Regions from separate parts of the Levilactobacillus sp. genome, predicted to be linked through region 2. Evidence: predicted binding sites of a transcription regulator. Region 2 holds the regulator's gene; the other holds the start of a gene.
The links. The regulator NrdR, encoded in region 2, represses ribonucleotide reductase genes. The targets are predictions, from matches to a motif close to ACACNATATATNGTGT.
Positions count from the first base shown of each region.

Region 1 (15,153 bases), on a different contig from region 2:
CTTCTGGTTGCCTTCGACCGCACTCTTGGTGAACTCCGCCTTGAGGTAGCGGACCTGGTCGACCTTGATCCGTTGGCCATCGGGAACGACGCTGACCACGTCGGGATGGTCGCCCGCCATGATACGCCGGCATTCCGGACACTGCCCACAGGGCAAGCCATCGTCGGTCACGTTTTGGCAAAATAAGCGCATGGCGACGGTCCGCGCGACTTCCTGCCGCCCGGTCCCATCCGCGCCATTAAACAGGTACGCGTGCGCCAAGTGGTTCGATTGAATTAACTGCATAAAGTGGCTCACGAGTTGCGGCTGCAGCCGTTGGGCCGTGGCCACCACGGATTCTTCGCTCATCTTGACCCCCTAAAACTGATGAAACTGCTCCACGGGCATCACGAACACCGTGGCGCCGCCGACTTGCACCTCGACCGGGTAAGCCGACGTGCTGTCCAATTGGGCATCCAAATTAACGGGCGGCGTCATGAACTGCTGCCGGGTGTGGCTAGCTTCCTTGATCATGTTCAAGACCTCGTCGACCCGTTCGTCTTCGAGACCAATCATAAACGTGGTGTTCCCGGACTTTAAAAAGCCCCCGGTCGTCGACAAGCGGGTTGCGCGAATATCGTGGTCGATAAATTGATTACTCAAGCGATTCGCGTCTTTATCCTGAACAATGGCGATTAATAATTTCATACTGGGTTTCCTCCCTTTATGCCGGTGTTAAAAGTAAGCGGGTGCGGTCTGTTTGATCAACGCCAACGACTGCGCGACCACGGTGGCCGGGTCCTGGGTGGCGTCGATTAATTTGATGCGGTCGGGGTGTGCGGCCTGGAGTTTCAAATAAGCCGCCCGCACCCGGTCGTGAAAGGCCGTCTGTTCAACATCCAGCCGATCGACTTTGGTGGGGTCACGGTGCGCTTGAATCCGCCGCAAGCCGACCTCAGCCGGCACGTCAAAATAAATCGTCAGTTCCGGCAACAGCCCGTCCGTCGCAAATTCATTCATTTTAGCGACCGCTGCTTCCCCGATTTCTCGGCCAGCACCTTGGTAGGCCACCGAGCTGTCGACATAGCGGTCACACAGGACCAATTTGTCCGCCGCTAAAGCGGGAAGAATCGTCTGGGCCAAGTGCTGCCGGCGCGCTGCCGCGTACAGGAGCGCTTCCGTACGGTAATCCATCGCCGTATTGGCGCGGTCCAAAATGATCGACCGGATACTCTCAGAAATCGGATTGCCGCCAGGTTCTCTGGTGATCGTCAACCGGTCGCCTAAAGCGGGCGCAATCTCCGCGGTAATGGCCTGCAACGCGCTGGTTTTCCCGGCGCCGTCGGGTCCTTCAAAACTAATAAACGTTCCTGACAACATACTCGACCCCATTTTTGTTTGATACTAAAGATTGAAAGCAAAATTAACGTACTGCTTCCCGGAAAGACAGTATTCTATCCGCTAAAGTTAGCGAAACCAGGAGCCTACGTCACCACCAGTCAGGTGCCAAATGGGTTGCCATCAAAGGTTAACCCCATTATTACTGACCATCAATCTTGTAGCCAAGAGTTCGTCAAATATGGGTTCAGCTGTGGGTTACCTGCTCAAAGCGAGGCCGAGACCGTTTCTCAGACTCGGTTCGGTCCAGTCCGCTCACCGCGTTCCAACTCGTATTTGGTGAACGGTAGGCGGACAGCTTCCGTTTTGAAATTAGGGCCCATCACTCTCAACCACATCATTAGCTGATTTTTGCCTATCAATCTTTAGTTTGATAGTTATATTGTACTTGAATTCAGAATTGATGTCTATCGCCGCGCCGGTTTCCCGCCCGTTTTGTCAAGCAGGTCACCAAGTGCGTGACCACAAGCAAAAGGCGCACCAGAAACCACTTCCAGTCCGCCCCTCCTTGGTATTTAGCTAATCGCGGAACACCGCCGCGGAAATGTGCTTGCCCTTTACCTGGCGCCGCCGTGCTTCGCGGTACAAGAACAGGTAGGTCTGCCGAGCCAGCGCCGTATTAGCCGTCATTTGATTGTCGGCGTCCGCAATGGCTTCTTCCGTTTGCTTGGCGTGATCCCAGCGATCTTTGGCGTCGTCGATGGTCAACAAGAGCTGTTCATCGTAGGCCGCCTTTAAGCGAGGGAGTTGGCGTTTCTTTTTTCCAAACATGCAAAGTCCCTCCTTACATTTCTGTCCGGCCTTCAACCGCCTTGAACAGGGTCATCTCATCGGCGTACTCAATGTCGCTGCCGACGGACAGGCCGTGAGCCAAGCGCGTCACCTTGATGCCCGCCGGCTTGATCAGCCGTGACAGGTACATGGCCGTGGCTTCCCCTTCCGGCGTGGCGTTGGTGGCAATGATGACTTCCTTAATCGCCGGATTGCTCTGGAGCCGGTTGATGAGGCTGGTGATGTTTAAGTCCTCGGGCCCCTTGCCTTCAATCGGCGACATGACCCCGTGCAAGACGTGGTACAGGCCGTGGTATTCCTTCATCTTTTCCATGACCATGATGTCCTTGGCCTGTTCGACCACCAACACGTGCGTTTGGTCACGCGTCTTATCGGTACAAATGGTGCACGGGTCACTCTCCGTGATGTTGCCACAGATCGAGCAAAAATGTAGGTCCTTTTTAGCTGAGACCAGCGCCTTGGAAAATGCCTTAACGTCATCTTCTTGCATATCAATCGTGAAGAAGGCCAGCCGCGTCGCTGACTTTTGCCCAATACCGGGCAGCTTCATGTAGCTGTCGATCAGCTGCGCAATGGGTTCTGGATACTGCATGGTCCCAACGTCCTTTCTAAATTACATCCCCGGAATGTTCATGCCTTGCGTGTACTTCCCTAAGGACTGCTTCGTTGCCGTTTCAACTTGGTCCAACGCATCGTTGACCGCGGCTAAGACCAAGTCGGCCAACATGTCAGGATCATCGGGGTCGATGGCTTCTGGCTTGATCGTCAGGTCGGTCATCTTCCGTTCCCCAGTAAACGTGGCTTGGACCATGCTATCTGGTGAGACACCGGTGAAGGTTTGCGCGTTCAAGTTCGCTTGGTCTTCCGCCATCTTCTTTTGCATTTGCCGCATTTGTTTCATCATACTACCCATATTTCCCATGTTCCGCATTGTTCGTCATCCTTTCAAGGTTTAATCGTCTTTAACATCCACAATATCTTTACCAAATAATTCTTCGGCCTTCGTCACGACCGGATTGGCCGCTGGTTTGGCGGGCTGTTCCGCATCCCCGGCATGATTATTCTGCAGCTCATCCTTGTGCGCCGTCAAATAATTCTTCCGGATCACGGGCCAGTCCTCCTTGGGCACAAACACGACGGGTAACGCCGTGCCAATCATCCGGTCCAGGCCGTTTTCAAGCGCATCCGTCAGCTCGTGATCGGACGTCGCGCGTTGATACAAGAAAGCGTAGTCAAACGCCACGATTACCCCGGAGTCGGCCGCGGCGACCGGTTGCGACACCTTCATGACCGCGCGTTGCGTGATCGACAGGCTATTCAACACGTCGGGCCAGACTTCCTGGAGTTGGTTGAGCTTCTCGCGCGTCGCCGCGCCCAAAACCGGATAGATCTTGGCCAAATTGACTTCCTTAGCCGGCGCCTTTTTCGTGACCCGCGGCTTTGCGGCTGGCTTGGCCGCCACTGGCGCTTGTTCTAGTTGCTTAACCGTCGACTTGAGTTGATCGACCTCGTGTTGCAAGGCCGTCAACGCCGACGAGCTGGCCGCCGGTGCACTCGGCGTCGCGGCCGCGGCGTTCGGTGCCGCTGGTGCAGCCGTTGGCGTGGCGCCCTTTTGCCGGCCGATTTCAGCCAACTTGATGGTCAAGATTTCCAAATAAACGTCCGGGTGCGTGGTGAAACGCATCTGTTGCTGGATGGCGTTTAATTCGTTGATCATCGCGTACATCGTTTGGGCGGGCGTCTGCTTGGCCAACTGTTGAAAGTCGTCGCTGACACTGCCCATTTCGGCTTCTTCAACTAGCTGTGGTGCCTGTTGATAGAGCAACAGGTCACGCGCATAGCTGATCAGGTCTTCGGTAAACCGTTCGGCGTCCTTACCGGCTTCCAGCACGGATTGCAGGGTCGCTAGCGCCGCCTTGGTGTCGCCACCCAGCACCTGTTGCACGTAGGTGGCCAGCAGCTCGTGTGTCACGCTCCCGGTCACCAGCAACGCGTTGTCGAGGGTAATTTCATTGTCGCCAAACGACAACGCCTGGTCGAGGATACTCAACGCATCCCGCATACCCCCTTCGGCCGCCTTGGCAATCACCTTGACGGCCTGCTCATCGTAGGTCACACCCTTTTGATCCAAGATGTAGATCATCCGGTTGTAGCTGTCACTAGCCGCGATGCGTTTGAAATCAAACCGTTGCGTCCGCGAAATAATCGTGGCGGGAATCTTGTGCGGCTCCGTGGTCGCCAGAATAAAGATCACGTTGGCCGGGGGCTCTTCCAGCGTCTTCAGCAAGGCGTTGAACGCACCAGTCGACAGCATGTGCACTTCATCAATGATGTAGACCTTGTAATCGGCCACCGTGGGCGCGTACTTGACCTTGTCGCGGATGTCCCGAATCTCTTCGACCCCGTTGTTGGAAGCGGCATCGATTTCAATGACATCGTTCAAGGTCCCGGCCGTAATGGCTTTACAGGTCTCACATTCATTGCAGGGCTCACCGTCCGTTTGGTGATGACAGTTGATGGCCTTGGCAAAAATCTTGGCTGCCGAGGTCTTCCCGGTTCCCCGGGGTCCCGCAAAAAGATAGGCGTGGCTGATCTGATTCGTCGTAATGGCGTTCTTCAAGGTCCGGGTAATGACTTCTTGCCCAATCATATCCTCAAACCGTTGGGGCCGCCAAACCCGGTAAAGTGCTTGATAAGCCATGCAATCCGTTCCTTTCGTTTACATTTTTGCGGCGCAGTTCGTGAAGCAATTCCTGCGCCCTCGTCTGTTCCTAAGTTAAATTCGCTGATTAATATTATAGCCTTTTTCAGTGGTCGCTGTCACGGATTGACTAGCAGATTTACGCAAAATTAATCCGGTGTGAATAAACTAGCCGCCTCCCGTTGCGCGAAAGCTAGGCCGGAACGCTGGGGGGGGAGGACCGCCCCGAGCCAAAGCCCGGTCTCGGTGCTTGCTTTGAGCCAGAAGTTCGCTGTCTCAAAGTCACCAATTTGCCAGCAAAGACCACTGGCAAATTCCCCGGCTGAGCCTAGTTTCGCTCCACTCCCGGCTAACACGTGACGGGAGACCATCACGCTTAGTTAAGGCCAAATCTTGACGTCATCCATTACTTACTAATACTAGCCAAGCCAGTTGCCTGCGGCTGCCAGCAACGACCGGACACCGATCAATCAGCCTCCAGTGGTTATAATTCCCAAGAAAAACATCATCGTTTCTTCCATATAAATAATCAAAACTGTCAACGGCCCACAGCGAATGACTAAACGCTGTCATAATTGTCACGTCGATTGATTACTTCTACGTTAGCTCATTTATGCCGTTAATAAAGTTAATCACGAAATCTCTCATTCCCCAATGCCATTTATCTCGCCGGAGTCAGGCAGACATCTGTCTTAGCCACATCACCATAAAAACGAGCCTGGACAAAACCTCCCAAGCTCGTTCCTTCACCTTCACATAGCTGAAGCGTACGCCAACAGGCAGCCGGTGCCGCTAAAACCTGATACCCAAACAATCCAAGCCCAGGATTATTCGGTTATCAGCCTTAATGCTCGCCGGCTAATCGCCTTTTGACCCACTCTCAACAAAAAACTCCCAGTCCAACGACTAGGAGTTGTTAATATCTCATAAACTTGAAGCACAAAGCGAAACGAACTTAGTGCTGCTTCCTTCCGGACCTGACACGATTCGTAAGCCCACCCTTGCTTCAAGGCCTTAACGGCAAGTACTAGTGTATCATGCTTTTTTCTGGTTGTCTAGCGTCTTCTCAGTTTGTGCTTGCGCCGCGGCGCGTTTGGCCTTCTTACGGGCCTTTTGCCGCACGCGCGCCGCCTTGAAGAAGCGGACCATCCGTTCACCGGCGTCCTTGGCCAAGAGCCCCTCGTGGACCGTGACCGTGTGGTTCAACCGGCTGTCCGTCAACGTTTCGTAGAGGCTGTCGACCGCACCAGCCTTGGGGTCACGCGCCCCATAAAAGACTTCCGGGATCCGCGAATTGATGATGGCGCCGCTACACATCAGGCACGGCTCAATCGTCACGTACAGTTGACACTCTTCCAGCCGCCAGCTCTTCAGTGTCCCGCAGGCTTCTTCGATTGCCCGAATCTCCGCGTGCATGGTGGCATCGTTGCCGTGTTCCCGCAGGTTGTGCCCCCGCCCCACGATTTGGTTGTCGTGGACGATGACCGCGCCGATGGGGACCTCGCCAATCAGGGCCGCCTGGTCTGCTTCGAAGAGGGCCTCTTCCATATAGTGGCGTTGCCGCCCCGTATAGTGCTGATCTCGCATCCAGACCCCTTCCTTTCCTGTTCGTTAGGCGAGCGTACTCTCTAAAATGTAATAGCCCTTGTCCTTTTTAATGTTGGTACAGTTACCAAACGTGGCTTGCATGGTCTTTTCTGCGGACGGCGCCCCCTGCTTCTTTTGCAGGACCACCGTCAACGTGCCGCCCGGGAGCAAGTGCTCCTTAGCCCCCGTCAACATAGCCGTCACGACCTGTTTACCGGCCCGAACTGGTGGGTTCGTAACGATAGCCGCGTAACGCTCCGTGACGTTGGCATAGACGTCGGAAGTCTTGATGTCGACGTTGTCGATTTGATTGGCCGCCGCATTTTGCCGCGCCAAACTTAGCGCCAATTCATTGACGTCGACCATCGTGACCTGCCGTTCAGGCCACTTCTTAGCTAGTGCCAGGCCGATTGGGCCGTATCCGGTACCCAGGTCCAACCACGGGCCCGCTGGGGTCTTATCCGCGTTAAACGCGTTGAGCAATGCGCGTGAGCCATAGTCCACCCTGTTTTTGGAAAAAACACCGTTGTCGGTGGTAAACAACAATTCGTTGCCTAAGAGGGTAAACGGCCAATGATGTTCCTCGTGTAAAACGTCTGGATTTTGTGTATAATAGTGATTAGTCAATTTCTCCGCCACCTTTATCTCTTATTTTACCGTAGATACCTCGTGGTGGCTAATAAAAAAAGATTATTCGCTGAGACACCATATTTGGTAGTTATTGTATGTATCAACTACCAAATATGGTGTCTTTTTTCATTGTAATTTTCGCTGACTGGTGTAAACTGTACTCATCGAGATTGAATTTGATGAGGAAGTGGCAACAATGAAAGTAACGGTTTATTCCAAGAACAACTGTATGCAATGCAAGATGACGAAGCGTTTTCTGAGTGAACACAACGTGGAATTTGAAGAACGCAATATTAACCAGAATCCCGAATATGTGACATACCTCAAGGAGCAAGGGTTCCAAGCTGTTCCCGTCGTTGAGGCTTCCGGTCACCCTGCCTTTTATGGCTTCCGGCCGGATCAATTAACGCAAATTGCGGGCTAAGCTCTTTTTGAGTTGGTTCCCATTCGTTTTTGGCGATGTCGTGGTTTACACGGTGGCGCCATTTTTATTTGACACTTGCGCATTCTAACCTAGAAAGAGTTGACTAGTATGAGTTTAAAAGACCTAACCGACGTCACGTATTATGATTTAAATAACGAGATCAACATCCCCGTGAACGGTCAGATTCCGTTGAACAAGGACCAGGAGGCTTTGCAGGCTTTCCTCAAGGAAAATGTCATCCCCAACACCAAGACCTTTGCGTCGTTACAGGAACGCTTTGACTACTTGATTGCCAACAACTACGTCGAAAAACATGTTATCGACGCCTACCCAATGGCCTTTATCGAGGACCTTTACGCCTACTTACGGGCCCAAAATTTTCATTTTAAATCCTTCATGGCAGCGTACAAATTTTATGCGCAATATGCCCTGAAGACCGACGACAACGACTACTATTTGGAAAACTTCATCGACCGGGTCGCCATGAACGCCCTAGATTTTGCGGACGGTGACCAACAACTGGCCCATGACCTGGCTGACGAAATTATCCACCAGCGTTACCAACCGGCGACGCCCAGCTTCCTTAATGCCGGCCGTTCGCGGCGGGGCGAACTGGTCTCTTGTTTTCTGATCCAGTCGACCGATGACATGAATACGATTGGCCGGACCATCAACTCTGCGCTCCAACTCTCCCGTATCGGTGGCGGGGTCGGCATCAGCCTATCCAATTTGCGGGGCGCCGGTGACCCCATCAAACACATCGAGGGCGCCGCTTCTGGGGTCGTCCCCGTCATGAAGTTGCTGGAAGACAGCTTTTCTTATTCCAACCAATTGGGCCAACGGCAAGGGGCCGGCGTGGTCTACCTCAGCGTCTTCCATCCCGACATCGTCGCCTTTTTGAGTGCCAAGAAGGAAAACGCCGACGAAAAGATTCGGCTGAAGACGCTGTCTCTTGGGATCACGGTGCCCGACAAGTTCTACGAGCTGTGTGCCGCCGACGCGGACATGTACCTATTCAGTCCCTACGACGTGGAACGCATCTACGGCAAGCCATTTGCCTACGTCGACATCACGAAGGAATACGACAACATGGTCGCCAACCCGGACATCCGTAAGAAGAAACTCAAGGCCCGTGACCTAGAAACGGACATTGGCAAGCTCCAACAAGAATCCGGTTACCCTTACATCGTCAACATTGATACGGCCAACCGCGAAAACCCCATTGATGGGCGCATCGTCATGAGTAACCTGTGCTCCGAAATCATGCAGGTCCAAACGCCATCGACCGTGAACAACCAACAAGAATACATTCAAAAGGGAACTGATATTTCCTGCAACCTGGGGTCCACCAACATCGTCAACCTGATGGCAGCCCCCGACTTCGGCCACTCCGTTGAGACCATGGTCCGGGCACTGACCTTTGTGACCGACCATTCCGACATCGACGTGGTCCCATCGATTCAAAAGGGCAACCAGCTAGCCCACACGATTGGCCTGGGCGCCATGGGCTTACACAGCTACTTTGCCAAGAACCACATGATGTACGGCTCCAAGGACAGCATTGCCTTTACCAGCGTTTACTTCATGTTACTGAACTACTGGACGCTCAAGGCCTCCAATCAAATCGCCAAGGAACGCCACGAAACGTTCCACAACTTTGAGAAGAGCACCTATGCTTCCGGGACCTACTTCGACCGCTACACCGAAACTGACTGGCGGCCAACTAGCGAAAAGGTCCAGGGCCTCTTTGCCAACATCTGGCTACCTTCTCCGGAGGACTGGGCTGCCTTGAAGGCCGACGTCATGCGCGATGGCCTGTACCACCAAAACCGGATGGCCGTTGCGCCGAACGGGTCCATTTCCTACATCAACGACACCACGGCGAGCCTACACCCCATCATCAACCGGATTGAGGAGCGCCAAGAAAAGACGATTGGGAAAATCTACTACCCTGCGCCTTACCTGGACAACGACACCATGCCGTATTACAAATCCGCTTATGATACCGACATGCGCCGGGTCATCGACGTTTACGCCGCGGCCCAAAAGCACGTCGACCAGGGGATGAGCCTGACACTGTTCATGCGCTCGACGATTCCCGCTGGCCTGTATGAATGGAAAGATGGCCGGACCGATAAAATGACGACGCGGGACCTGAGCATTCTGCGCAACTACGCTTATCGCAAGGGCATCAAGTCACTGTACTACGTGCGGACCTTCACCGACGACAACAACGAAGTCGGCGCCAACCAGTGTGAAAGCTGCGTCATTTAGCGGTCACCAGTCAATAAAAAAGGAGCGGTTGTCATTGGCACGAACTGAAAATTATAACGCAATCAATTGGAATCAGGTCTCAGACGAGATCGACAAAGCGACCTGGGAAAAGCTGACCGAACAATTTTGGTTGGACACCCGGATTCCCGTTTCCAACGACTTGGATGACTGGCGGACGTTAGACACCGACCACCAGTGGGTCGTGGGGCACGTCTTTGGTGGGCTGACCTTACTGGATACCCTGCAGTCTCAAGACGGGATGGCAGCGTTACGCCGCGATGTCCGGACCCCGCACGAAACGGCGGTCCTAAACAACATTCAATTCATGGAATCCGTTCACGCTAAGAGTTACTCCACGATTTTCTCCACGTTAAATACGCCGGATGAAATCGACGAGATCTTCCAATGGAGTGATTCCGAAGAATTTCTGCAAAATAAGACCAAGCGCATCTACGACCTCTACCACGATGATGAGCATCCCCTGAAGAAGAAAATTTCCAGTGTCTTCTTGGAAACCTTCCTGTTCTACTCCGGCTTCTTTACGCCGCTGTATTACCTGGGGCACAACAAGCTCAACAACGTGGCCGAAATCATTAAGCTGATCTTACGGGACGAATCCGTCCACGGCACCTACATCGGCTACAAGTTCCAACTGGGCATGAAGGAACTGACCGACAACGAGCAGCAGGCCATGAAGGACTGGATGTATGATTTTCTTTACCAGTTGTACGACAACGAAGAAAAATACACCCACACCCTCTATGACCAAATCGGCTGGTCAGACAAGGTCTTGACGTTTATTCGTTACAACGCCAACAAGGCCCTGATGAACCTGGGGCAAGATCCCCTCTTCCCCGACACGGCCGAGGACGTCGACCCCGTGGTTATGAACGGCATCTCCACCTCAACAGCCAACCATGACTTCTTCTCGCAGGTCGGTAACGGCTATCTGCTGGGGAACGTCGAAGCTATGAGCAGCGACGACTACAACATCGGTGAACCCGCCGATCCGGACGACCCTAGCAAGTAACCGCGTCAGTCATTTTAAATGAATACGAAAGGACCTGGGAAGATTTTTGCTCCCAGGCCCTTTTGTCGTTCTGACTCGTGATGTTAGGATTAGTTGCTGACCGCGTCATAATGGGAACTGGCCGCCTACCGTTCGCCAAATATGGGTTGGAACGCTGGGGCGGACGGGTCGAGCCGAAGGACGGTCTCGACGCCTCGCTTTGAGCCGAAAACCACGTCTCAAAGACGCCAGTTTCCTAAGCGGCAAGAACCACGCCGCTAAGGAAACTCCCACGGCTGAACCCATATTTGGCAAACTCTCGGCTACGGTAGTGCTTGTCAGTAACAGTTGCCTTAACCCCAGATAGCAGCTGCGTTGACGACTAGTCTATCATTAACACAGTGTTACTGATAGCCGTCAACTTGCCGGAGTCAGCCAGGATGGCGCCAGCTGGGTCGGCGGTGTTGGCTGAGTTTTTGTCTCAGCCTACAGCACGGGACGACTTGAGAGACTGGCGGATTTTTCCAGGCTTTCAAGCGAGCCGGAAGACCGCCCCTCAGGCTGGAGGTGTTCCCCAGAGCAGGCCCTACCCTAGCCTGACGCAGGCACCTGGTTTCGCCAATCCTAGGTGTCAAAACACTGCTGTTCCGGCAATCAACACACCAATTAAATTTACGGCCACCGTTCACTTGAAATTCTCAAGTATTGGTGTAAGATTCAGGGTAATCGCCGTCGCTGGGGCTTACCCCGCCGTCAGAAACTTGGCTGTCGTAAAGGCCGGGGCCGGATACGTGTAGAAGCCTTGGCGATTTTCTTCGCCGAATTTATCATGGTCTAGGAGCTCGCGCTTGAGCTTGTGAGCCACATCGACCAGGTCGCCCTTCCCCGGCTCACGGCCGGCCGCCAACAACAGGTGATAGACCTGGCGCAGGCCAATCTCATCGAGCATGCCAAACGGGCCCATCGGTGACTGAGTGGCAATCATCCAGGCCCGGTCGATGGTTTGCGGGTCGGCAACGTCGTGGAGCCACAGCGTCAGCGCCGTGTTCACGAAGGGCAGGAGCAACGACGTCAGCACGTACCCCGGCGTTTCACGATGAATGGCAATTGGCACCAAACCAATCTGCCGCACGAAGTGACACGCGTGGCGAAAGACTGCCGCATCGGTGCCAGCATGGCCCATCACTTCGGCTAAGCCGTGGGTACACAGGTGGTCTGCGAAATGCATGGCGAGAAACTTCGCCGGGCGCCCCGTGATGGCCGCAAATCGGCTGGGTAACATGGTCGCCGAATTAGTCGCGATGATGGCCTGTTCGGGGGCCACCTGGGCCAGTTCCGTATAAAAGATATTCTTGGTCGCCGCCACCTCGGGGAGCGCCTCGATAATCAAATCAGCGTCCTCCACCGCCGTTTCCAGGTCCGTCGCAAAATCAATGCGCGCGTTGGTGTCGAAGATGACCGCCGGCGTTGCGTTGAACTGATGGGCGTAGTCCAGATTCAACTGGGCCAGCCGCCGTTTAGTCGCCGCAATCGCCGTCGCATCAACGTCTTCAATGACGACCTGAAATCCCCGATAGGCAATTTGATAAGCAATCTGACTTCCGCGCGAGCCACCCCCGGCCACGACGATTTTCTTAAACTTCATGCGTGTCATCCTCCCCGCTGTTAGCCTACTACATGCTTCCCAGCATACGCACCTCTCAGGTCGGTAACAATTAACCCTACCTAGTTAGGGGAACCAGCTAACTAAGGGGCCCAATCAAACCATGATTGATTCTTTTTCCCACGCAACCGATTTTAACTCACTTATTGGAGGTCTTTTTCTTGCCAACGATTAAAAATGTCTGTGTTTTCTGTGGTTCCAACCACGGGTACGATCCACAATTTCTCGCCCAAACCAACGCCTTGGGCCAATATCTAGCCGCTAACCACCATCCACTGGTCTATGGCGGCGGTAAAGAGGGGCTGATGGGTGCCGTGGCGACTGCCACCATGCAAGCCGGCGGCCAGGTCATTGGCATCATCCCCACCTTTTTGAGCGAGCTGGGTCTGGCCAAGACCGACATCACCACGCTTCTAGAGACCAGCACCATGGACGAACGTAAGGACGAAATGCTCCGCCAGGCCGACGCCTTTATCGTGTTGCCCGGTGGGTTTGGCACCTTCGAGGAGTTCACGACTATGCTTTCCTGGAGTCAAATCAACGTCCACCAAAAGCCCATCGCCCTGTTCAACATCGACCACTACTACGATCCATTGGTCACCATGATGCAAAAGAGCTGTGACGCCGGCTTTGCGCCCCAGGAAAACATGAACCTCTTCATCGATGCCACCACGATTGACGAGATTTTCACCGGCTTCGCCAATTTTCACCACCAGCTGCCGTTCAAGTACACGAACTAAAAGAGTGGGCTAAAAGGCGAGCATTAAGGCTGATAACCGAATAACCCTGATTTTGGATTGTTTGGTTATCAGGTTTAAGCGGAACCGGCTGCCTTTTAGCGCACGTTTCAGCTACGTAACGGCTCGCGGTCCGCCTACCGTTCGCCAGTAACAGTTGTCTTAACCCCAGGTAGTAGCGACATGGGCGGTAGGTCTATCATTAACACAATATTACTGATAGACGTCAACTTGCCGGAGTTAGCCAGGGTGGCGTCAGCGAACCAGAAGACCGCTTCTCAGGCTGGAGGTAGTTCCTGCCTGGTTTCTCCAATTCCAGTGGACAAGGCACTGTCAGTTTGAAAATCAACGCCTCAATCTTGCTTTTACCTTTTAGAAAAATAGCGCGTCGACTGGCAGAAGGCTGCTGATCGACGCGCTATTTTAATGACTCAGCTGGTGTCGGCCGCTATTTTCGCTACGGTGGAATTACTGGCTCCAATCTTAGATAGCCGAAACGTGCGCCAACAGGCAATCGGTTCCGCTTAAAACGGGTAACCAAATAATCTAAGACCGAGATTATTCGGTTACCCGCCTTAATGCTCGCCGATTAACCGCCTGTTGGCGCACTCTTGTGATTTACTCCCGATTTTGCCACTGCACCTCATCAGACATCCAGTGGCCGAACCACTTGGGGGCTAGCTTGCTGCCGACCGGTGACCAGCGGTTGATGACCGACATCAGCTGTAACATGCTGAAAATCAGTGACTGACGCCGACGATAGGCCAAGTATTTGGGCTCCCAATCGGTGACGTATTTTTCCTTGTACGCCCGCAGCCCTTGGAAACTGTAGAAGTTCGAGCCGTACTCGTAGATCAAGTGGGCGACCCGTTCTTCAATGAAGCTAAACGTCGACACACCAACATTGGCCAGCGGCGCCATCCCCAGGTTAAAGCTCAGGTAGCCGGTTTCCCGGCAGGTCTCAAACAAATAAACGAACAGGCCGTCCATGATGCCAGACGGGGCATCTCGACTAGCCCGCATCAAGTCAATCGACGTCATGCGGTGGTCTCCCGTCGGCATCAGGTTGGCAAAGGCAACGACCTTCCCCGTTGCGTCCTGCATGACGGCGATGGGGGCCTCGTTCAGGTAATCACGGTCAAAGAAGCCCATCGAGAACCCCTTTTCCGTTTCGTCATGGAGCCAGGAATCCGAAATAGCCTGCAGCTCTTGGAATTGCGCATCGCTCAGGGGTGGTTGGATCAGGGCAAATTGATAGCCCTCGCGTTTAAACTTGTTGATCAACGCCCGTTCCCCGCGGTGCGCCTTGCCAACGAGGCTGAAGGTCGCCAGGTCGACGTGCCCCTCTTCACCCACCTTGATGAAGTCAAAGCCCATTTCGTGCAGCCGCAGCGTCAGCGATTCACTGATTTCATAAAATACGGGACGCAAGCCGGCCTGATTGGCATCGTGCATGAAGGCCTGCAGCGCCGGTGCGAGGTAGTCCTGATTGCCGATTGGTTCGCCCATGACCAGCAGCTTGTCGGCCTTTTGCCGGAACAACAAGAAGAGTTGGTCGGCCCCATCGGCCTGGTAAAAATACGCGCGTTTGTCCTGCAAGAACGCCAGATGACTGACCTCGTTGCCGCCAAATTTGGTAATAATGGCCCGCATCCGTGGCGCATCGTAAGGCGCGTGGAGCCAAGCCGGCTTCGACGCGGACAAGTATCGGTAAATGCCAATCAAAATCAATAGCGCGGCTAACAGGCTGCCCAGGCCGGTCAACCAGACCTGCGTCGATGGTAGTAGCCAGGCGCTCGGCAAGAATGGCCGGTGGTGCCCACTGGGAAAGCTAGAAAGGCCCAGGATGGTGTACAACACGAAGGTCCCCACGTAGATCAGGCCGTCGACCAGCAGGCCACCCCACGAGTAATGGAAGCCTGTCCGGTAGAGTTCCGGTCGGGCAAAGAGCAGGCAGGC
Region 1 covers NZ_JALCJA010000005.1:64,387-79,539, reverse strand. The annotation lists gene holB (DNA polymerase III subunit delta') at 1-348, opposite strand, end outside; gene LKH74_RS09205 (cyclic-di-AMP receptor) at 358-687, opposite strand; gene tmk (dTMP kinase) at 715-1,359, opposite strand; gene LKH74_RS09195 (YaaL family protein) at 1,897-2,148, opposite strand; gene recR (recombination mediator RecR) at 2,162-2,761, opposite strand; gene LKH74_RS09185 (YbaB/EbfC family nucleoid-associated protein) at 2,783-3,100, opposite strand; gene dnaX (DNA polymerase III subunit gamma/tau) at 3,122-4,870, opposite strand; RNA gene ffs (signal recognition particle sRNA small type) at 5,797-5,883, opposite strand; gene tadA (tRNA adenosine(34) deaminase TadA) at 5,906-6,457, opposite strand; gene LKH74_RS09165 (class I SAM-dependent methyltransferase) at 6,482-7,084, opposite strand; gene LKH74_RS09160 (redoxin NrdH) at 7,284-7,511, shown strand; gene nrdE (class 1b ribonucleoside-diphosphate reductase subunit alpha) at 7,620-9,785, shown strand; gene nrdF (class 1b ribonucleoside-diphosphate reductase subunit beta) at 9,820-10,815, shown strand; gene LKH74_RS09145 (3-hydroxyacyl-CoA dehydrogenase) at 11,537-12,439, opposite strand; gene LKH74_RS09140 (TIGR00730 family Rossman fold protein) at 12,619-13,197, shown strand; gene mprF (bifunctional lysylphosphatidylglycerol flippase/synthetase MprF) at 13,813-15,153, opposite strand, start outside.
Region 1: a site for NrdR is predicted at 7,160-7,175, ahead of LKH74_RS09160 (redoxin NrdH). Genes of this name have one in related genera too.

Region 2 (15,153 bases):
CCAAGATTCAGTCGACCTACGTTGAGGGCCTGTTGAAGGTGATTCATCCCGACGATCACAAGGTGCACACGCGTTACCTGCAGACGTTGACGCAAACGGGACGGTTGTCTTCGGTCGACCCGAACCTGCAAAACATTCCGGTGCGTAACGAAGAGGGCAGAGCCATTCGGAAGGCCTTCGTGCCGCGTCATCCGGGGTGGCAGATCTTCTCGTCTGACTATTCGCAAATCGAGTTGCGGGTCCTCGCGCACATGAGTCATGACGCCAACATGCAAGAGGCCTTCCGCGAGGGTGAAGACATTCACGCGGCCACGGCCCGGCGAATCTTTAAGATGGGTCCCGACGAAGAGGTGACCCCGAACATCCGGCGCCAAGCCAAGGCGGTCAACTTTGGCATCGTCTACGGTATCAGTGACTTTGGCCTGTCCCAAAACATTGGTATTACCCGTAAACAAGCCAAGGCTTTCATCGATACTTATTTTGAGGAATATCCTGGCGTCAAGGCCTACATGGATCGGATGGTCCAACAGGCCAAGGAACAGGGATACGTGGAGACGATTGCCCATCGGCGGCGGTATTTGCCAGACATCAATTCGCGTAACTTCAATCAGCGGTCATTTGCTGAACGGACGGCCATGAACACGCCAATTCAAGGAAGTGCCGCCGACATTATTAAGATTGCCATGATCCAGATGGAAGATGCCATCAAGGATCTGCAGGCCACGATGTTGATGCAGGTCCACGATGAACTGATCTTTGAGGCCCCTGCCGAAGAGATTGAGACGTTGGCCAAGTTGGTGCCTAGCGTGATGGATTCAGCCGTTAAGCTGGAGATCCCGCTGAAGGTGGAAAGCCACTACGGTCCGACCTGGTACGACGCGAAATAGCGGTAAGGGAGACGATAAGCGATGCCAGAATTACCTGAAGTTGAAACGGTTCGACGGGGATTGACCCGCCTGGTTCAAGGCGCCACGATCGACCACGTTGACGTCTATTATGGAAAAATGGTCACGCCGGAAGCCGAAGTGTTTACCGCGGAGTTGATTGGCCGGCAGATCGAGCGTATCGACCGGCGGGGCAAGTACCTGTTATTTCGCTTTAGTGGCGAGCTGACGATGGTCTCGCATTTGCGGATGGAAGGCAAATATGACGTGCAACCGACCGGCAGTCCCATTACCAAGCACACCCATGTGGTCTTTCATCTGACCGATGGGCGCGACCTGCGCTACACGGACACCCGTAAGTTCGGCCGCATGCGTCTGGTGCCGACGGGAACGGAAGGCACGGCCTTACCATCATTGGGCAAATTGGGACCAGAACCCACCGAAGCCACGCTGACGCTGGCGTATATGCAACAGATCTTTCACAAGTCACACAAGGTGGTCAAGCCCTTCTTGCTCGATCAGTCGAAAATCGCGGGGTTGGGCAACATTTATGCTGATGAGGTGCTGTGGCTGTCGAAGATCAATCCCTTAACGCCGGCCGACGAACTGTCCGATGACCAGTTAGAGACGCTACGGCAAAGTATTATTACGGAAATTGGCCTGGCCATTCAGGGTCACGGGACCACCGTGCATTCGTTTTCCACGGCCTTTGGCGAAGCGGGGCAATTTCAAAACCACCTGCATGTCTATGGCCGCGAGGGGGAACCCTGTGAGCGTTGCGGGACCGAAATCGTGAAAATCAAGGTGGCCCAGCGAGGGACGCACTATTGCCCGCGGTGTCAGCCGGTGCCGCTAGACGCATTGGAGGCGTTGACAGATGACTGAGGTATGGGGATTGACCGGGGGCATTGCGACGGGAAAATCGACCGTGAGCGCGTGGCTGCGCGCGGCGGGCATTCCCGTGATCGATGCCGACATCATTGCCCGGCAAGTCGTTGCGCCCAAAACGCAGGGTCTGCAGCAGATTGCGCAGACCTTTGGGGCGGACTTCGTGACGGAAGCGGGCTTGGACCGGAAGAAATTGGGCCAGTGGGTCTTCACCCAGCCGGCCGAATTGAAGAAGCTGGAAGCCATTACGGCACCGTTGATTCAAGCGCAGATTCGCCGAGAATTAGCGGCGGCCAAGGCCCAACAAGTGCCGGTCGTCATGATCGACGCGCCAACTTTTTTTGAGGTAGGTTACCTGATTCATCTGGTCGATCACGTCATGGTCGTAGCGACCGATGTGCCAACACAAAAGCAGCGGTTAATGGCGCGTGACGGGCTTTCGGCGGCGGATGCACAGGCGCGAATGGATCGGCAGTGGCCGCTTGCTAAGAAAATCGCGCAGGCCACCGTGGTTATTGATAACGGGGGAACGATTGCCCAAACACGCCAACAAGTGGTAAAATGGCTTGACGCCAATAAGTTTGGCAACAGTAACCATTTAAAACGAGGTGAACAATAATGCAGTGTCCACACTGTCATCATAATGGATCGCGGGTCGTTGATAGTCGACCCACCGACGACGGGCGCGTGATTCGCCGCCGTCGTGAGTGCGAGAACTGTGGTTTTCGGTTCACGACGTTTGAGCGGGTTGAAGTTACGCCGCTGCTAGTGATCAAGAAAAATGGGACGCGAGAAGAGTTCAATCGGGAGAAGATCCTGCGAGGCATCATTCGTTCCGCTGAAAAACGCCCAGTGGGCATGGATGTCATGACCAATATCGTCGACGAAGTGGAAAACAAGATTCGCGCGTTAGGCGTCAATGAGATCTCCAGTCAGTTGATTGGGGAATACGTCATGAATCGTCTGGTCGACGTTGACGAAATCGCCTACATTCGCTTTGCCAGCGTTTATCGGCAATTCAAGGATACCGGTGTCTTCTTCAACGAGTTGAAGGATATGCTGGCCAAAGACAAACAAAAAGAAAAAAAGCATGAATCAGACCAGGGACAAAGTGAGGCGAAGTAAAGCATGGAAAATTCCTGGCACCAATTAAAACCACGAACGGGCTTTTTGGTGCGGTTAGCGGATCGCTTGACCGATCAGAGTTGGCAAACGTTGACCCAGCTTTACCAGCCGATTGTGGGACCGAGTGCCGCGGGGCTGTACTCGGCCCTTTTTTGGCTTCCCAAACGCGGGGAGTACCAGCGCCATGCCACCTTGTTGGGGTTGCTGGGGATGGACCTGGCACATTTCTACGAGGCGCGCTTGCGGCTGGAAGCGACCGGCTTGCTGACGACCAAGGTCAAAACGTCAGGGGAGCTGACCAGTTTCGTTTACGAATTGCAGGCGCCCTTAGCTCCGGCAGATTTTTTCCGCGATGATTTATTGAGCGTGCAGCTGCTCGGTGTAATCGGCGAAGAGGCCTACCGGACGCTGGTGACCGTCAATACCGTGAAACCGCAAACTGCGTCAGATGAACAAGACATTACCAAGAACTTTCTCGACGTCTTTCACGTGGATGGTCAGGAACTCAACCGCTTACCGGCCGCCATTACGGCCACACGCGAAGACCTCCCCAATGACGACGCCGCGCCGGCATTGACGCCGACGTCCCACGAGGATTTTGACTTCAAATTGCTGGGGGAAATCTTGGAACATTCGTTCATCGACACCAAGGCGTTGCGTAGCTACCGGCAATTGCTCTTGACGGAGCACGCCACCTATAACCTGGATGAGGTGACCATGGCCAGATACGTGGGGGATGCCACGGATCTGGCGACCAATCAATTTGACCCTGAGCAGTTCAAACGCGTGATTGCCCAAGACTTCTCGCGGCAACACCGGGGTCAGCCAGCGGCCACATCCCCAACGACGACCCAGCCCACTGGTGAGCGGCTGAGTTCGGCCGAGCAAACGTTGATCACCGTGGCCAGCAAGTCCGTGCCCGCCTTATTTTTGCAAGGCATCAAACAAAAGAACGGCGGGTTCGTGACGGATGGCGAACAGCGAATCGTCCGCGACCTGGTCAGTCGTCAGTTGTTTCCCGATGCCGTCTTGAATCTCATGATCTATCACGTGTTGGTCGATGAAGAACGGCCGACGTTGAACAAAAACTTGATGGATACGATTGCAAACGACTGGAGTAAGAGCAAAGTGACGACGCCGCAGTTGGCCATCAAGAAGATTCGTGAACGGCAACAGGCGGCCCAACAGCCGCGGCAATCTCGTCGCCGGCAACCGACCGTCAAGGAGACGCTGCCGGATTGGGCCAAAAAGCCCGCTGCCAAGCCGTCCGCGACACAAGCCAAGCTATCCGAGCAGCAACAAAAGCAGTTGCAGGCGCGGATCGCCAAGCTCCAAGCACACAGTAACGATGGGAAGGAGGCATAACCGATGGAAGACTTGAGTAAGACCATGCAACAGTTAATGAATCAGCGGCATTTGAACGATAATTACCGGCAGTTGATGGCGAAGGTCTACGATGACCCCACGGTAACGGCCTTTTATCAGGCACACCGTGATGAGTTGGCCGACGACGTCTTGACGCGCTCGGCCGCCAAGCTGTACGAATTCGTCAGTGAACGCGAAAAATTGGCCAACGGGGGGACGACCTTTGCGACGGGCTATGAACCCCAGCTGATCGTTTCCAACCACCTGATCGACGTGGCCTACGTGCCGACCAAGGAAACGCAGGAAAAACAGGCCCAGCAGCAATTGCGGCAACGGGTGAAGTCTATCGCCATGCCCAAGAGCATTCGCGAGGCTGATTTGAAAAATTTTGACCAAGATCCGGACCGCGCGGAAGCCTTAATGGCCGCGCTAGATTTCGTCGATGCTTACGAGGCCAGTCCTAAACGGCGTCACCAGGCCCTGTATTTGGCGGGGAGCTTTGGTGTCGGTAAGACCTACCTGCTGGCCGCCGTCGCCAACCAATTAGCCGCTGATGGGTTCTCCACCACGTTAGTTCACTTTCCCAGCTTTGCCGTGGAAATGAAAAACGCCATCGCGCAAAATGGAGTGGCGGAAAAGCTGGACGCCTTGAAGAAGTCGCCGGTCCTCATGATTGATGATATCGGGGCCGATGCCATGTCCGCGTGGGTGCGTGACGACGTGTTAGGCGTGATCCTGGAATACCGGATGCAAGAAGAACTGCCAACGTTCTTTAGCTCCAACTTCTCCATGGAACAGCTGGAAAAAGAACACCTGCGAATCTCCACGCGGGGGGATGACGAACCGTTGAAGGCTCAGCGGCTGATGCAACGCATTCGTTTCTTGGCCCGGGAAATCACGATGGTTGGAGTGAACCGGCGTCCGCAGTAGGCACATCATCTGGCCTTGATGCGTCGCGGGGCGAGTATCATCTGAAGGCTGAACCTAAAATTAGCGCGCTGATTGCCGTAATGACGGCGTTCTGACACCTGAAATTGGTGAAACTAGGCGCCTGCGTCAGGCTAGGATGGGGCTTGCTCTGGTGAACGCTTCCAGCCTGAGGGGGCGGTCTTCCGGTTCGCTTGAAAACCTGGCAAAACTTGACTAAAAATCCCGCTGAGCAGCCACTAAATCTTAAGAGAAATCCTTGACAATCGCTGCCGGCAAGTGTTTAATAGTCTGTGAAACCAAAAGAGCTATGACGAAAGACATGGTGTTTACGGGATCGTTCACAGGAAGAGTTGGCCTAGCTTGGAAGCCGACTTAGCGACCGCAAACATTACCACTTTCTATCAGCTGTCGAGAGGAAATTTTCGGCCGGTCCGTCCCGTTATCAACGACTAGAGTTCACGGGACCAGTCTCGTGAAAAATATCGGGTGGAACCACGTTATTGACGTCCCCAGTACCTTCTTAGGTGCTGGGGACTTTTTGCGTCGTTTACCCAAATTTCTATAAGGGAGATCATCATTATGGCAGATATTTCAATTCAATTCCCTGATGGTAAGTCCAAGGACTTTCCAGCAGGTACGACGCCCGCTGACGTGGCCAAGTCGATTTCAATCAGCTTGGCTAAGAAGGCTGTGGCCGCTAAGTTAGACGGCAAATTGGTCGACTACTTAACGCCATTAGCCGGCGATGGGGCCATCGAAATCGTCACCAAGGATAGCGCTGAAGGCTTGAGCGTTCTGCGGAACACGACCGCTGCTTTATTGCGGATCGCCTTGAAGAAGCAATTCCCAGCTATCCGCTTGGGTGAAGTCAGTGCCGATGAAGACGGGTTCTTCGTGGATACCGACAAGGACGACCAACAAGTCAGCGTTGATGAATTAGACGCCTTGAGCGTGATCGTTGAAAAATTAGTGAGTGATAAATTAGCTATCGAACGGACCAGCTTACCGAAGGCCGACGCTTTGGCCTTGGTCAAGGATGATCCTTACAGCACGGACCTGATCAACGCGGTTGACGGGGATGCGGTTTCCTTCTTGAAGATTGGCGATTACCAAGTCTTAAGTGACGGTGCCCAATTGGCCAACACCGGTGACGTGAAGAAGTTCAAGTTGCTGTCTGTTGCCGGTGCTTACTGGCAAGGTAAGTCCTCTAACCCAATGCTCCAACGGATTTACGGGACGGCCTTTTACAAGCAAGCTGACCTGGACGCTGATTTGGCTAAGCGCCAAGAAGCCCGTGAACGCGACCACCGGGTTATCGGGAACCAATTAGACCTGTTCTTCGTGGATCCTAAGGTCGGCGCCGGCTTGCCTTACTGGATGCCAAACGGGGCCACGATTCGGCGGACCATCGAACGTTACATCATCGACAAAGAAGTTGCCAACGGCTATCAACACGTTTACACGCCAGTGCTGGCCAACCTGGATCTGTACAAGCAATCCGGTCACTGGGCCCACTACCGTGAAGACATGTTCCCACCAATGGACATGGGGGATGGCGAACAACTTGAATTGCGGCCAATGAACTGCCCAAGCCACATTCAAATCTACAACCACCACATCCGTTCTTACCGCGAATTGCCATTGCGAATTGCCGAATTAGGGATGATGCACCGTTACGAAAAGTCCGGTGCCCTGAGTGGTCTGCAACGGGTTCGGGAAATGACGCTGAACGATGGTCACACCTTCGTGGCTCCAGAACAAATCCAAGACGAATTCAAGAGCATCTTGGACTTGATGGTCAAGGTTTACCGTGACTTTGATATCAAGGACTACACGTTCCGTTTGAGCTACCGTGATCCTAAGAACACGGAAAAGTACTTTGACGATGATGAAATGTGGAACAACGCCCAAACGATGTTGAAGGGTGCCATGGATGACCTGGGCTTACCTTACGTCGAAGCCGAAGGGGAAGCTGCTTTCTACGGTCCTAAGTTGGACGTCCAAACCAAGACGGCCCTGGGGAACGAAGAAACGTTATCCACCATTCAATTGGACTTCATGTTGCCAGAACGGTTTGACCTGCATTACATCGGTGCCGATGGTGAAGAACACCGTCCAGTCATGATTCACCGTGGGTTGGTTTCCACGATGGAACGGTTCACCGCTTACCTGACTGAAATCTACAAGGGCGCCTTCCCAACTTGGTTGGCACCTAAGCAAGTTACCATCATTCCGGTTTCTGAAGAAAAGCACGGTGCCTACGCGGACAAGTTAGCCGCTGAATTAAAGGTCGCTGACGTACGGGTCAACGTCGACAAGCGTGGTGAAAAGATGGGTTACCTGATTCGGGATGCCCAAACCCACAAGATTCCATACACGTTGGTCGTGGGTGAAGACGAAATGGCTAACGGCACGGTCTCCGTCCGCAAGTACGGGGAAGACGATAGCCAATCCATGAGCAGTGATGCCTTTGTTAAGGAAATCTTAGCCGACATCGCCTCATACAGTCGTGAAGACTAAATCAGGCTTCTGGCGAGTAACCAGAGAATAGAAGAGTGTTGATGCAAAGGTGGTCGGGGTCTTGCCTCGGCCCTTTTGTTGTCTTGACCCGGCGGCACCTGTGCTGAGACGGTTTCTCGTCTGTCCGTGTTGCGACGAACCAGTCAGCTTGCTGGTAGCCAAACATTTTAATCACGAAACACTGTTGACATGTGCTGGACTAGCTGGTATGATGATTAAGTTGAGAAATTAAGCAGAGGCTTCCGCTTCTCGCCCCGTGGCTAACGCTGCCGGGCTAGATAGGCACGTTAGTTCGATCTTTGGATTGGATTTCATGCGGGAGCTGTTTGATTTTTGATCAAAGGTTCCCGCATTTTTTTATTGAGTGAGATTTCTGCAGTTCTCGAGATTATTTTGGAGGTGGATTACCATAGCAAACGACACGATTGTCAACGAGGGGATTCGCGCACGCGAAGTTCGATTGATTGCCGGCGACGGTGAACAATTGGGTATTAAGTCCAAGCGTGAAGCTTTACAGATCGCTGAAGACGCTAACCTCGATTTAGTTCTGGTTGCACCGAAAGCTAAACCACCAGTAGCCCGCATCATGGACTACGGGAAATACCGTTTTGAGTTGCAAAAGAAGCAACGTGAAGCACGGAAGAAGCAAAAAGTGGTCAGTGTCAAAGAAGTACGGCTCAGTCCTACCATTGATACCAACGACTTTAACACCAAGCTGAAGAACGCTAAGAAGTTCTTGGCCAAGGGTGAAAAAGTCCGGGTCTCAATCCGGTTTAAGGGTCGGGCAATTACGCATAAAGACATTGGTCGCGAGGTGCTCAACCGGATGGCTCAGGAGACTTCTGAAGTCGCTACGGTTGAACAACGGCCTAAGATGGATGGACGGAGCATGTTCTTAATGCTGGCGCCTATCGCTGAGACTAAGTAAGAATTGATTGGGTAGCTTTAGCTGCCGATTTAAGGAGGAAATTTCGTATTATGCCAAAGATGAAGACTAACCGCGCCGCAGCTAAGCGTTTCAAAGTGACTGCCAAGGGCGGTATCAAGAGTGCCAACGCATACACGTCTCACCGTTTCCACGGTAAGACCAAGAAGCAACGCCGGAACCTTCGTGGTACCCGGATGATGAACGAAACGACTGTTAAGACTTACCATTCTTTATTACAAAAGTAAGCTAGTCGGAAATTTTTCGGGTCGACGAAATGTCGACATAATGTTTGAATTGATTTAGGAGGAAAAGATTATGCCACGAGTTAAAGGCGGTACTGTTACACGCGCACGTCGCAAGAAGGTTTTAAAGTTAGCTAAGGGTTACCGTGGTTCAAAGCACCGTTTATTTAAGGTTGCCAAGGACCAAGTCATGAAGGGCCGTCAATACGCCTTCCGTGACCGGAAAGCCACTAAGCGTAACTTCCGGAAGCTTTGGATTGCCCGGATCAACGCCGCAGCCCGGATGAACGGTCTGAGCTACAGCAAGTTGATGCACGGTTTGAAGTTAGCCAACATCGACGTTAACCGGAAGATGTTAGCTGACTTAGCAGTGAACGACGCTGCTGCATTCAAGGCCTTAGCTGACCAAGCTAAGGAAGCTTTGGCTGCTTAATTCAGTCAATTTGAAAGGACTTCGCTGCGGCGGGGTCTTTTTTATTACGATTTGAAGGTTGAAATTAGAATTGACACTTTAATTGCTGAAACGGCGGTGTTCTGACGCCTGAAATTGGTGAAACCAGTTGTCTGCATCAGTCAGGATTTCCGCCTGCTCAGGGGACACCGCTAGCATGAGGAACGGTCTTTCGGTTCCAGATGGGACCATCCTTGGCTGACTCCAGCAAGGTTGGCGGCTATCAGTGATGCCGCGTTGGTCGCAGCGAGTAGACAAGTTAGTTGCGACTAAGACAATTTTTAGCGGTAGCGCCATTGTAGCCGAGAGTTCGCCAAATATGGGTTCAGCCGCTTAACAAGAGTGTGACGACAGGCGGTTAACTGGCGAGCATTAACACTGCTAGGCGGATAATCCCGGTCTTGGATTATTTGCCTAGCAGTGTTAAGCGGAACCAGTTGCCTGTTGGCGCACGTTTCGGCTATGTGACAGATATAGACGTGTTTCTCGGCTCGACCCGTCCGCCCCAGCGTTCCAACCCATATTTGGCGAACGGTAGGCGGCCAGTTGCCACTATGATGCGGTCAACAGCTAATCCCAACGCTATGAGTGGCGTATGGGACAACCGGCAAGGCGGACAGCACAGAAAATGGTAACGCCACCAGAAAACAGTTGGGGATTCTCGACGGCTGATGGTGGTAAAATCGGCCAAAATTGCGTATAATAAAAAGCTAGACATGCCAATACTGGCAAACGAACGAAGGGGGGCAGTCACCCGCATGGTTTCTGGATTCAAACCCACGTGGATGGTTACGAACATATACGATTTGACGCCAACAGATTTGCGGGCCAACGGCATCAAGGCGGTCATGACCGATCTGGATAATACGCTGATTGCGTGGAATAACCCAGACGGCACGCCAGAATTGCATCATTGGCTCAATTTGTTGGAGTTGGCAGGGATTCAGGTGATTGTGGTGTCTAACAACAGTCGCGCTCGGGTTGACCGCGCTGTGGCACCATTTAACCTGCCCTACATTCACCGGGCGCTCAAACCATTGGCTTGGGGATTGAATCGGGCCTTACGTCGCTGGCATTTACGCCGCGACGAGGTCGTCATGGTGGGTGATCAATTGTTGACGGACGTCTGGGCCGCGCATCATAGCGGTGTCAGAAGCGTCTTAGTCAAACCCATTTTAAGCTCAGATGCCTGGATCACGAAGGGCAATCGGTTATTGGAAAAGGTAGTCATGTGGCGCTTGCGGCACAACTACCCCGAATTAACTTGGCAGGAGGATCTTAATGAACGAAAAACACATTGAACCGGTCGTCATTGATGGCGAGCCACTTCACTGCATTGGCTGTGGAGCGGTCGTGCAAACCACGGATAAGACGGCACCGGGGTACACCCCGCAATCCGCGCTCGACAAGGGTATCGAAAAAGAAGAAGTCTATTGTCAACGGTGTTTCCGGCTCCGGCACTACAACGAAATCGTGCCCGTCGGCTTGACCGATGATGACTTCTTACGCCTGTTGACGCAGATTCAAGACGCCAACGCCTTGATCGTGTACGTGGTGGACATCTTCGACTTTAACGGTAGTGTGATTCCGGGACTGCACCGCTTTGTCGGTGATAATCCAGTCCTACTGGTCGGCAACAAAGAAGACCTCTTGCCGCGCTCACTGAAACGCAGTAAGTTACGGGACTGGCTGCGCCAACGCGCCAACGAAGAGGGGCTGCGGCCAATCGACGTGACGCTGCTGAGTGCCAAGACCAACCAATCCGTGGATGGCCTGTTACAATTGATCGACAAGTACCGGGGCGACCGAGACGTGTACGTGGTCGGGGTCACCAACGTGGGGAAGTCCACGCTGATCAACCAGGTGATTCGACAAAATACCGGGGTGCAAGACCTGATCACCACGTCACGGTTCCCTGGGACCACGTTGGATAAGATTGAACTGCCACTGGACGATGACCACGTGTTGGTCGATACGCCCGGGATCATTCAAAACCAACAAATGGCGCACTACCTGGACGGCAAGGACCTCAAGATTGTGACGCCGCAAAAGCCAATCAAACCCAAGAATTACCAACTCAATGATCAACAAACCCTGTTCTTGGGCGGCATTGCGCGGTTTGACTACACCAAGGGCCCGAAGAACGGGTTCACGGCTTATTTTGAAAACAATCTCTACATTCACCGCACCAAGCTGGAAAACGCTGACGACTTTTACGCGCGGCAATTGGGCCAGCTGTTGACACCACCGCATGCCGACACGAAGGATGACTTCCCGCCGCTCGTGGCTCACGAATTTAAGACGACGGTCAAGAGTGACCTGGTCTTTGAGGGCCTGGGGTGGATCACCGTGCCAGCCGGAGTCAATGTGACTGGCTGGGCGCCCGCGGGTGTCGGTGTCTTGATTCGCCGAGCAATGATTTAAAAATTGGAGGACAACAACTTGCTACGAGGAAAACAAAAACGTTATTTACGGGCCCACGCCCATGCCATGCGCCCACTCTTTTCCGTGGGTAAAAATGGGCTGACCCAGACCTGGTTGGATCAACTGACCGGTGCTTTAGAAAATCGGGAATTGATCAAAATCAATCTGCAACAAAGCGCCGACGTTTCCGTTGACGAAACCAAGGCCTTTATCGAAGACAACACCGACATTCAGGTGGTTCAAACTATCGGGCGCGTCTTGGTCTTATACCGGGTCGCTACCGAGGCAGAAAACCAAAAGATTTCACCAATCGTGGAAAACATGTAGGGAGGTCTGGCAGTCGTGGTGAAGATCCTAGAACGAACGAGTACACAAGTGGCGACCCAATTAGCGGCGACCGCTGAGAAACGGCGAATTGGTATCCTGGGTGGGACGTTTAACCCACCGCATTTGGGACACTTGGTCATTGCGGATCAAGTGGCGACCCAGTTGGGGCTGGATAAAGTCTTATTCATGCCGGATGCCGAGCCGCCGCACGTGGATCGCAAGTTGACGATTCCCGCCAAGGACCGCGTGGCGATGGTCAAGGCGGCCATCAAGGACAATCCGCGGTTCGACTTGGAACTCACGGAAGTGCAACGGGGCGGCCGCAGCTACAGCTATGACACCATGTTACAGCTGACGCAGGCCCATCCGGAAAACCAGTACTACTTCATTATTGGTGGCGACATGGTCGCTTACTTGCCGAAGTGGTACCGCATTGACGAGCTGGTCAAATTGGTCCAGTTCGTCGGCGTTTGTCGTCAGGGATTTAATCGCGAGTCGCCGTACCCCGTCTTGTGGGTCGACGTCCCGCAAATCGGGATCAGTTCAACGATGATCAGAGAACAGGTGCGCCGGGGGCAATCCGTGCGTTACCTGGTCCCGACCATGGTCGATCTCTACATTAAGGAGCATCTATTATATCGTGACTGAACTAACCTACACTGAAAATATTTTTGCTGGGACGCGCGCGGAACTGTTGGCCAAAATCAGTCAACAGTTGAAGCCCAAACGGTTTAAGCACGTGCAACGCGTGGAACAAACGGCCATCACATTGGCCAAGCGCAATGCTGTCGACCTGGAAAAGGCCAGCATTGCCGGTTTGGTTCACGATTACGCCAAGCAACGACCAGACGAGGACTTCATCACGGCCATCAAGCAGTACCACTTGGATCCCATGTTGCTGGACTACGGCAACGCTATTTGGCACGGGGTCGTGGGGGCTGAATTGATCAAGCATGAGCTGGGCATTTACGATGAAGATATCTTGAATGCCGTGCGTCACCACACGACCGGGGCGGTCTACATGTCGCCCTTGGAACAAATCGTCTACATGGCCGACTACATCGAACCGCAACGGGACTTCCCGGGAGTCGATGAGGCGCGGCAATTGGCGAAAACGGACCTGGCGAAAAGCGTGGCGTTTCAAGCCAAGCACACGCTGGAGTATTTGGTCGAAAACGGCAAGCCAGTCTATCCTAAGTCGATCGACACCTACAACGCGTGGGTGCCACAATATCCGACTATTTGAGAGGGGAAACTATGGAAAGTAAAGCAATTTTAGAAATCGCAGTGAAGGCTGCAGAAAACAAGCGTGCAGAAGGCATGGTGGCTTTAGATATGACCAAGGTCAGCTTAATGGCCGACTATTTCTTGATCATGGAAGCCAACTCGAACCGGCAAGTACAAGCCATTGCTGATGAGATCGTTGACCAAATGAACGTCAACAACGTGGCCATTCGCGACGTCGAAGGTAAGAACAGCGCTGAATGGATCCTGATCGACTTGGGCGACGTGGTCGTTCACGTCTTCCAAAAGGACCAACGCAGCCATTACAACTTAGAAAAGCTCTGGTCAGACGCCCCAGAGATTGATCTGGGCCAATGGGTTGAAGCATGATCTATCAATCCTTTGCAGAGCTTTACGACGAACTTTTTGATCCAGCCATGTATGACCAATGGCTGGATTTTGTCGCTAACCGGGTGGCTCCAACCAGTGGGGAGCTACTGGACCTGGCGTGTGGGAGTGGCCGCTTAGGCGTCTTGTTGGCCCAGCACGGCTATCAGGTCAGTGGTTTGGATCTGAGTGAAGAGATGCTGGCGTTGGCCGCCAAGCACGCCGAAGAAGCCGATGTGACCATGCCGTTGATGGCGGGCAACATGTTGGATCTCAGTGACATTGGGCAATACCAAACCGTGACGTGTTTTGCGGATTCATTTTGCTACCTGAGCGACTTGGATCAGGTGACCCAGGCCTTTGCTCAGGTGCACGATCACTTGGCTGTGGGTGGTCAGTTCTTGTTTGACGTCATCACGCCGCACCAAACGGATGACGTTTACCCCGGGTACATGTACAATTATGTGGATGAGACCCGGGCGTTCGTCTGGACCAGTTACGGAATCGAAGACGAGACCCATGCCGCTGAACACGACTTGACCTTCTTCACGAAGAATGAAGAAACGGGCGAGTATCGCAAGGTGACGGAGTTGCATCATGAACGGACCTATCCGTTGGCAGATTACCAACGCGCCTTGGCCGCCGCGGGGTTGACCGTAAAACGCGTCAGCGCCGACTTCGGTGAACATGAGGTTGCACCCGACACGACTCGGTGGTTCTTTGAGGTGACACGGGAGGCGTAGACATGACGTTACAGGCAGTCGGCATCATCGCGGAATATAATCCGTTTCATAATGGGCACGCCTACCAGATCGACCAGGCGCGCCAACGAACGGGCGCCGATGTGGTCGTTGCCGCCATGAGTGGTAACTGGGTCCAGCGGGGCGAACCAGCCCTGATGGATAAATGGCAACGGACTGCGGCTGCCTTAGCCGGTGGGGTCGACCTGGTCGTCGAATTGCCCACGGCGAGTGCCTTGCAGCCGGCGCATTTGTTCGCAGCGGGCGGTGTCCGGCTCTTAGCGGCCCTACAGTGCCATTGGTTGGCGTTTGGGACCGAACACCCGGACATGGACTATCAGCGCTTAATGGCGCATTTACCCACGAATCCGGCGACCTTCAAACGCTTTGACCAAACGTACGCGTCGCTCTTTCAGGGTTATCTGCGCGAGCAAACGGGCATCACGTTGAATGCCGCCAACGATATCCTGGGCTTCTTTTATGCCTTGGCCAATCGACGGGCGGACCGGCCGCTGACGCTGTTGCCTTTGGCGCGGCGGGGCAGTCAGCACAATGATGCGACGATTACGGCGGACACGGCCTTTGCCAGCGCCACGGCCATTCGTTCGGCCGCCTTGGCGGGGGATTGGGCCGCCATCGAATCGGTGGTGCCGACCAGCACCCTGACACGCTTGCAGCAGACCCAACTGACCAGTTGGCCGGATTTTTGGCCGTGGTT
Region 2 covers NZ_JALCJA010000001.1:37,364-52,516, forward strand. The annotation lists gene polA (DNA polymerase I) at 1-887, shown strand, start outside; gene mutM (DNA-formamidopyrimidine glycosylase) at 909-1,769, shown strand; gene coaE (dephospho-CoA kinase) at 1,762-2,391, shown strand; gene nrdR (transcriptional regulator NrdR) at 2,391-2,897, shown strand; gene LKH74_RS00270 (replication initiation and membrane attachment family protein) at 2,901-4,262, shown strand; gene dnaI (primosomal protein DnaI) at 4,266-5,192, shown strand; gene thrS (threonine--tRNA ligase) at 5,772-7,712, shown strand; gene infC (translation initiation factor IF-3) at 8,116-8,640, shown strand; gene rpmI (50S ribosomal protein L35) at 8,691-8,885, shown strand; gene rplT (50S ribosomal protein L20) at 8,956-9,315, shown strand; gene LKH74_RS00300 (YqeG family HAD IIIA-type phosphatase) at 10,092-10,634, shown strand; gene yqeH (ribosome biogenesis GTPase YqeH) at 10,615-11,757, shown strand; gene LKH74_RS00310 (YhbY family RNA-binding protein) at 11,776-12,084, shown strand; gene LKH74_RS00315 (nicotinate-nucleotide adenylyltransferase) at 12,100-12,732, shown strand; gene yqeK (bis(5'-nucleosyl)-tetraphosphatase (symmetrical) YqeK) at 12,722-13,330, shown strand; gene rsfS (ribosome silencing factor) at 13,342-13,698, shown strand; gene LKH74_RS00330 (class I SAM-dependent DNA methyltransferase) at 13,695-14,438, shown strand; gene LKH74_RS00335 (nucleotidyltransferase) at 14,441-15,153, shown strand, end outside.